DNA from 2 places in the Fictibacillus sp. 23RED33 genome. Region 1 is predicted to be linked to the other one. Evidence: riboswitches for the same ligand, from Rfam matches in the RefSeq annotation. Region 1 holds a riboswitch; the other holds the start of a gene.

What was found. Region 1 has a riboswitch for glycine ahead of IHV09_RS17905 (amino acid permease). Riboswitches for the same ligand answer to the same signal wherever they lie in the genome.
Region 2: linked by a shared signal. The riboswitch ahead of gcvT (glycine cleavage system aminomethyltransferase GcvT) and the one ahead of IHV09_RS17905 (amino acid permease) in region 1 are both predicted to bind glycine.

The regions. Positions count from the first base shown of each region.
Region 1 is NZ_JACZDX010000006.1:169,461-173,890, forward strand. Features, by position in the region: gene IHV09_RS17895 (DMT family transporter) at 1-330, shown strand, start outside; gene IHV09_RS17900 (SRPBCC family protein) at 511-990, opposite strand; gene IHV09_RS17905 (amino acid permease) at 1,128-2,474, opposite strand; glycine riboswitch at 2,606-2,684, opposite strand; gene IHV09_RS17910 (nucleotide pyrophosphohydrolase) at 2,916-3,224, shown strand; gene rlmH (23S rRNA (pseudouridine(1915)-N(3))-methyltransferase RlmH) at 3,296-3,775, opposite strand; gene IHV09_RS17920 (CxxH/CxxC protein) at 3,856-4,020, opposite strand; gene IHV09_RS17925 (S1C family serine protease) at 4,393-4,430, opposite strand, start outside.
Region 2 is NZ_JACZDX010000003.1:300,462-304,891, reverse strand. Features, by position in the region: gene IHV09_RS13380 (DEAD/DEAH box helicase) at 1-1,626, opposite strand, end outside; glycine riboswitch at 1,744-1,829, shown strand; gene gcvT (glycine cleavage system aminomethyltransferase GcvT) at 2,005-3,105, shown strand; gene gcvPA (aminomethyl-transferring glycine dehydrogenase subunit GcvPA) at 3,127-4,430, shown strand, end outside.

The DNA of each region.
Region 1 (4,430 bases):
CTTACTCTCCCATTCATCTTTCAGAACAAAAGTTGGGAAAAGCTTACTCTTCTAGATGGAGTAGAATGGGCTCATCTTATCTTCCTTGGAGTCTTTGTATCCGGTATTGCCTACTGGTACTGGGCAAAAGCATTAGAGGTGTTGGAGGCCACTCAAGTATCTGTTTTCTTATACCTTGAACCAGTCTCTACACTGATAGCAGCCGTGCTACTTCTACATGAAAAGGTTATTTATACCAGTATTTTAGGTGGAGCAATCATTATCCTTGGGGTTATTTTCGTAAATGGTCATCTAGTTGGACTCATAAATCGATGGAGTGCGAGGAGGTAGGGAAAGCAAAGGGACGGTTCTGCTGCTTCCTAACTTACAACTACAAGAAGCACGAGAACCGTCCTCGCGCCCCTAAACTAAAAAACTAAAAGATACGCGCTAATCAATAAAATAACTGAAACAAGCCAGAGATTTTAAAAAATCTCTGGCTTGTTCATCAGATAAATTCCATGTATCTATTTACAATTTCTCAGTAAAAGCAGCAAGATTTTCTAGCGTGGACCTTAGTCCAGTGTCGTGATCTTCCTTACGAATACCTTCTGGTACGTTTTCACAAATGATTGTAACATTAGTGCCTCCCAAAACATCTTCCAATATCCATTTCTGTATCATCTCACCCGAGAAAGCAGGATCTTCGGAATTGAAGTTAACGGATTGGACAATTCGCTGGTTTGGGACCAGCTCCAAAAATGTTCCTTCCGCCACATCGGTGTTATCCGACGTTTTGCCAAGAATCAACTCATCCAATTCATACGTAAGCGTCATTTTATAAGCTCCTCCTTCACGGCAATCATAGGTATCAATTTTACCCGACATCCCTTCAGGCGGAAGCCATTGAATTAGTGAATCCGGATTTATAATAGCTAGATAGACGATTTGAGGTGGAACTGGGATCACTTTTGAAGCAGTATCTGTTCTCCGGTTTCTTGACAAATTCACCCTAAAAACCTCCTTGTAATTAACTCTAAAGGAAAATTCGTCGCTTCCTGCTTATCACCTGCTTAAAGATGCTACTTATAAAATGTAGATGTCTCTAAAGATCCAGATCAATGATGCATTCCAAATAACCAATCCTTTTATTTCAGCATAGGTTTTTTAAAAGCATACAAGAAAAATAATAAAATAAACCAAATGGGTGTCAGCAATAACGCCGGACGTGTAGCTTCTGCCACAAATAAGACGATTAATATTAACCCGAACAAGGCGAGCACCACATAATTAATGAATGGAGCAAAAGGTGCTTTGAACGTCGACTTATTGTGCAGGTCAGATCGTGTTTTACGGTATTTAATATGACTGATCAAGATCACGCTCCATACCCAGATGAAACAGATGGCACTGATTGTTGTTACGATGCCAAAAGCTTGCTCTGGAATCAGCTTGCTGAGGAGCGCTCCCACTGAAACAACAACAGTCGAAACCCAAAGCGCGTTTCCAGGCACAGCATTTTTCGTTAGTTTCTTAAAAGAACGAGGAGCCTGCTCACTCTTGCTTAACGTAAAAAGAATACGACTCGTTGAGAACAACCCGCTGTTGCAGGCAGATGCCGCTGAAGTCAGTACAACGAAATTGATAATCCCAGCTGCAAGCGGAATCCCTATTATGCTAAACGTTTTAACGAATGGACTTTCCGACGCGTTTAACTCTGTCCACGGATTGATGCAAAGTAGCACAATCAATGCGCCAACATAGAAAAATAGAATTCGAAGTGGAATTTTATTGATCGCAGACGGGATATTCTTTCTTGGATTAGACGTTTCTGCTGCCGCTACACCGACTAACTCCACTCCCACAAACGCGAACACAACCATTTGAAACGAGAGTAGAAACCCAGTCACACCATTAGGAAACAGACCTCCATGATTCCACAGGTTATTCACTGAGACCGTTCCCGCATCCGTCTGATACCCGATTACGAGTAGGACAACCCCAATCACAATTAATGCTAGAATCGTAATCACCTTGATTAATGCGAACCAAAACTCCAATTCACCGAAAAGCTTTACCGTTAATAGATTTAGCCCTAGTAAAAGAAGTAAACAAACAATCGCCGGAGCCCACTGCGGTATGTCAAACCAATATTGAACATAGACACCGACCGCGATCACATCAGCCATCGCTGTCATAATCCAGCAGAACCAATACGTCCAGCCTGTGATGAAAGCAGCTCGCGGACCAAGATAGTTCTCCGCAATATCAGTAAACGACTCATAGCCTGCGTTCGAAAGCAGCAGTTCCCCTAACGCTCTCATCATAAAAAACAACGCGATTCCCACGATCAAATAAGCAAAAATAACAGACGGTCCGGCAAGCTGAATCGCTTTTCCTGAACCTAAAAACAACCCCGTACCAATCGTTCCGCCAATGGCAATCAACTGCACATGACGGTTAGCTAAATCTCTCTTCAACTCTTGCTGTGACACGTATGAATCCTCCTTCTAAGATGCAAATCAAACAAAAAAAGAGACTGGAGGAATCTCCAATCTCTTGTACATTAGAATATGAAAAAAGCATTTACTGCGCTAGATATGACAGGCACAACAATGTCAAAATTCAATACTCTTCTGTCCGTTTGCCTGAGATTGTGAACCCTTCGGCGCCGCTTTTATAGCGGTCTCTCCAGAAGCTGCTCCTGCTGTAGTACGACCTGCAGCAATCATAGCTTGCTATCTATAAATATTTTTTAGTTATGAATATAATTTTCAATACTATTATGGAGTTGGGGTTTTGTCAACTGTACAATACTGGTATTGCATTGAACATAACTGCTTTACGAGTTTATCCTCTACTACCTGCACTAAAGTGATAAAATTATATGAACTAGATTTTAACCCAAAAAAGACTATGACTAAGGATGAGCATACATGAATGAAATTAAACAGCTAATAAACGCTATCAATGAATTTCGAGATGAAAGAGGCTGGAAACCTCACCATAATCCAAAAGATCTTGCCATTTCTCTTTCAATTGAAGCTGCTGAACTATTAGAAGATTTTCAATGGAGAAGCAGTGAAGAGGCTGTAGAACAAAACATAGAAAATATTAAAGAAGAAATCGCTGATGTTTTCATTTACGGACTCATGCTATGTAGTGAACTTGATCTGGATGTTGAGACAATTATTAAAGATAAGATTAAGAAAAAGGGGTTGAAGTATCCTGTGTCGAATAGTTAGATACCCAATACAAACTGCAAAAAGAAACAGCACCTTTATAAGATAGGTGCTGTTTCTTATTAAAAGAATTATTATTTATGGTACGGTTCTCCTCTATTAATCCTGAAAGCTCTATAAATCTGCTCAACCAACACCAACTTCATCAACTGATGCGGATACGTAATCTTTCCAAATGAAATCTTCTCATTCGCCCGCTCCATTACAGCGTCACTTAACCCTAGGGATCCTCCAATGACAAATGCCACTTTGCTTTTCCCATAAGTCGCTAGCTGATCTAAATTCTTAGCCAAATCTTCCGATGAAACAGCCTTTCCTTCGATCGCCATTGCAATCACATGAACATCTTGGCCGATCTTTGCCAGAATTCTTTCACCTTCAGCGTTTTTAACCATGATCATCTCTTGATCACTTAATGTTTCAGGTGCTTTTTCATCAGGAACCTCGATAATTTCTACTTTTGCATAAGGTCCTAATCTTTTTAAGTATTCATCTATACCTAGTTTTAAGTATTTTTCTTTTAATTTCCCTACGGAAACGATTGAAATATTCACTTGTTGAAAACTTCCTTTCAAATAAGTTATCCCCAGAACTTATCCACATATGCACAATTAGTGCTATATCTTGTAGGCGTTCATATGTTCGATACTTTATATACACCTTTGTTATCACAGTATTCACAACCTGTTGATAACTCATCATTCTCTGTTAGTAACTCTACAACTGGTGGCGTTTCAAATTCATCCACAATGATGTCAATCGCAAGCTCAGCATGGTCTTTGCAGCAAATAATAACCAAATCTTTTCACTCCTAACTTATCCACAATTCTTCTTATTACACTAACGAATATACAGCTGTGTGTAAACAATCCGCTAAAATAAAGTTGTCCACATGTGGAATCAACATTAGATTTTTCTTAAATGGTAGGGGTATTTGTATTTCTTATCTTTTGTCTTTTATTTTCATTCTTCACCGTCAAGTTGATTGTAGTGGAAGGTGCGAGACTCCTGTGGGACAGGTGAGACACTTATACGTGAAACGTACGAATGTGGCTCACCGCCTGCCCCGCGGAAAGCGAGCAACCTGAAACGGAAGTCAACTCACTCCCAAAAGACACCTTAGCACCAACAAACAAAAAAACAGGAGACCCTAAAGCCCCCTGTTTCCCTTTTATTGAGATTGATTACCACCGCTCAATTCAACTTTCA
Region 2 (4,430 bases), on a different contig from region 1:
GATCAAGGAAGCAAGGTTATCCATTTTCACGCGGATCTCACCTTCACTTTCAGACGTATTCATGATGTCTGCGATATGGCGTTCTATGTTCTTGATTTCGAATTTCGTTAAAATTTCATCGAGCTCCCCAATAACACTTTCAAATAGATTGATCTTGTTATAAAGCAAGTTTAAGATGTGTTCTTCAATCGTATTCTGAGTGGCGAAATTATAGATATGAACGTCACCTTGCTGACCGATCCGGTGGATACGTCCGATCCGTTGCTCAATCCTCATCGGGTTCCACGGAAGATCGTAGTTGATGATATGCTGACAGAACTGCAGGTTAATTCCTTCACCACCTGCTTCCGTTGCGATCAACACTTGTGCTCGTGTTCTGAAGAGGTGAGTCATCCAATCTTTTTTACTTCGTTTAAATCCTCCTCTAAACGGTACAGAAGAGATGCCGTGCTGCTGCAAAAACCATTGTAAATACAATTGGGTCGCACGATATTCAGTAAAAATAATGACTTTGGAATCGATCGATTGAATGAGTTCTAACGCTTTTAGAGCTTTAGAGTTTTGATCGACGAGTTCAATTTTTTTCATCAACTCTAAAACTCGTTGTTCCATTAAAGAGTTAGAAAGATCTTTTTGAAGCATATTTTTTAAGGTTAGAAAAACAGCTTCCCGCGAACTGCATGCTTCCCGCTGCAAGGTTACGATCGAAAACTTACTTCGGTCAAAGTAAGAATCTTTTTTAAGTTGAGAGATTTCATCGTATAGATCACGTTCTGTTTTTGATAATGTAATAGGAATGGTTTGAACAAGACGCTTCGGCCATTTTAGGCCAGTCTCTTCTCGTCGGTTACGAACCATCACCTTGTTTACGAGCTGCTTCAGCTTTTCTTCATTTTTTAGTGAATATTTATCTTCTTTATAATCTTTGTCAAAGTTTTCTCGATTTCCTAAATGGCCAGGCTTTAATAGAGATACAAGATTAAAAATCTCCTCAACTCTGTTTTGTACCGGAGTAGCTGTTAAGAGTAAGCAGAACTTCTTTTTCAATAACTGTACAAATTCATAGTTTTTCGTTTTCTTGTTCTTTAATTTGTGCGCCTCATCGATAATAACAAGATCATAGTCTTGATTAAGAACAATGTCTCGGTGTGGTGCGCGTTTAGCCGTATCAATAGAAGATACCACTACATCGCATTGCTCCCATACATAAGCTTTTTTTTGAGCGATTGCAGGAATAAAAAACTTTTGATTCAACTCGTTCGTCCATTGAATTACGAGTGAAGCTGGAACGAGAATTAAAATTTTCTTAGCGAGCCGGCGTATCATGTACTCTTTTAGAATCAAACCTGCTTCAATCGTTTTTCCTAACCCTACTTCATCTGCCAAGATTGCTTTTCCGTTCATCTGTTCAATAACGGTAGTCGCAACGTCCAGCTGATGAGGCAAAAAAGTCATCTGTGGGAGGTGATCTGGAGCTTGAAGGCCGAGAAAATCAGGAATTGCTAAGTGGTGTTCGGCTTCAAGTGCTAAGTTATATAATTCCCAATTGGCCCAAGGTCCATCTTCTTCCACACGCTTTAAAAAGTCATCATGCCATTCTCGCTGAAACTGAACGTCGATTTTCATAACGGATTTCCTTTCTTTAAAAAAGTTCGTTGCCATTCCTTTTGTAAAAATGATAGGATAATAATGTAGTAAACATAGTAATAGTATGTGCGACCTTGGACAATAACATACTCGCGAATGAAAGTAAGAGGAGAGACTGCGTTAGCGGCGCCGAAGGAGCAAACAATTGTGAAACTCTCAGGCAAAAAGACTCTTGCTAGACGCATCTCTGGAGAGTGCTTTTTAATAGATGAAAGCCACCAACGAAGAAACTCAAAAGATTTTTTTGAGAAACTTACAGGTTGCAGGACAGAGGATCCCATTTTTAAGGGGTCTTTCTGTCCTTTTTTTGTCCAGAAAAGTCCGAAAATTTTTAAGTATGAAAAAGGAGGAATTCACATGGCTACATTGTTACGAACACCGTTATTTGAGACATACAAAGAACACGGTGGAAAAGTAATTGATTTTGGTGGTTGGGAGTTGCCTGTTCAGTTCTCAAGTATCAAAGAGGAACACGAAGCTGTAAGAACGAAAGCCGGTTTATTCGATGTATCTCACATGGGAGAATTTGATGTTCGAGGACCGAATGCCTTGTCGTTTCTACAATATACAATGACCAATGATGTTTCGAAACTTCAAAACGGCCAAGCGCAGTATACGGCTATGTGCTATGAAAACGGCGGTACAGTAGATGACCTTTTAATCTATAAAAGAGATGAAAACGATTACTTGCTCGTTGTGAATGCCTCAAATATTGAAAAAGATTTCGAGTGGCTTATGAGCAAGAAGCCTGAAGGTGTAGAACTCGTGAATGTATCTCCTGAATATGCGCAACTCGCTATTCAAGGGCCAAAAGCAGAAGAAATTCTTCAAAAACTTACGGATACAAATCTTTCTGAGATCGGATTCTTCCGTTTTAAAGAAGATGTTTCACTAGCGGGAATATCTGCTCTTGTGTCTCGAACTGGCTACACAGGAGAAGATGGCTTTGAGATCTATTTAAAAACGGAACATGCTGAAAAATTGTGGAGATCTGTTCTTGAAGCAGGTCAGGAAGATGGATTGCTCCCTGCAGGACTTGGTGCACGTGACACGTTGCGCTTTGAAGCAAAACTTGCGCTATACGGTCAAGAACTTACAAAAGAAATTACTCCGATAGAAGCTGGTATCGGATTCGCTGTAAAAACAGATAAAGAAGCAGATTTTATTGGAAAAGAAATTCTAGCAGATCAAAAGAAGAATGGCGCACCACGTAAGCTAGTTGGTATTGAAATGATCGATAAAGGTATACCGCGATCACATTATGAGGTATTTAAAGGTGATGTGAAGATCGGAGAAGTTACTACGGGGACACAGTCGCCAACATTGAAGAAGAATCTAGGACTTGCTCTTCTAGAAAAGGATTTCACGGAGCTTGGTACAGAGGTAGAAGTACAGATTCGTCAAAAACGTTTAAAAGCAAAAGTAGTCGCTTCACCATTTTATAAACGAGGAAAATAAGACATTTAAGGGGGAGAAACCATGACGTTCCGCTATTTGCCGATGACTGATCAAGACAAAAAGGAAATGCTTGAAACGATTGGAATCGAAACGACAGAAGATCTTTTTCAGGATATTCCGGAAGAAGTTCGGTTTAAAGGACGCTTACAAATCGAGGAAGCTTTGTCAGAACCTCAACTAGTTAAAGAGATGGGCCGCTTGGCTGCATTAAACAAGAATACAAAAGATCATGCTTCATTTCTAGGAGCAGGTGTGTATGATCATTACACTCCATCGATCGTGAACCATATGCTTCTTCGTTCAGAGTTCTACACGGCTTACACGCCATACCAGCCTGAGATCTCTCAAGGTGAACTTCAAGCAATCTTTGAATTTCAAACGATGATCTGTGAGTTGACAGGTATGGATGTTGCGAATTCTTCCATGTATGATGGTGGAACTTCACTTGCGGAGGCTGGATTATTATCAGCAGCTCAGACACGCAGAAAGAAAATCGTTGTATCCAAATCCGTACACCCCGAATCACGTGCCGTTTTGCACACGTATGCAAAAGGCCAGCATCTTGAAGTAGTAGAAGTGGATACAGAAGATGGTGTTACCTCATTAAATGCATTGCGTGCTGAAGTTGATGAACAGACAGCATGTGTGATCGTTCAATATCCGAACTTCTTCGGTCAGATCGAACCGTTAAAAGACATAGAAGAAATCGTGCACAGCGCAAAAGGAATGTTTGTAGTTTCTTCAAATCCTTTGGCATTGGGCGCTTTAACTCCTCCTGGTAAGTTCGGTGCTGATATCGTAGTCGGTGATGCACAGCCGTTTGGGATCGCACAAGGTTTTGGTGGACCACACTGTGGATATTTTGCCGTAACAACAAAATTAATGCGTAAAGTCCCTGGCCGTTTGGTCGGTCAAACGGTTGATGAAGACGGGAAACGCGGATTCGTTCTTACTCTTCAAGCGAGAGAACAGCATATCAGACGAGATAAAGCGACGAGTAACATCTGTTCGAACCAAGCGCTTAATGCACTCGCTGCTTCTATTGCTATGACGGCACTTGGAAAACAAGGTGTGAAAGAAGTAGCGCACCAAAATATACAAAAAGCTCATTATGCGAAAAAAGTTCTTGAGGAAAAAGGATTCAAGACAACATTCACTGGACCTTTCTTTAACGAGTTTGTTGTTGAGTTAAAGTGTACTGCTAAAGAAGTGAACAGAAAACTATTAGAATCTGGTATCATCGGCGGATATGATTTGGGTCTTTCGTATTCAGAACTGAAGAACCATATGCTTCTAGCGGTTACCGAAATGAGAACAAAAGAAGA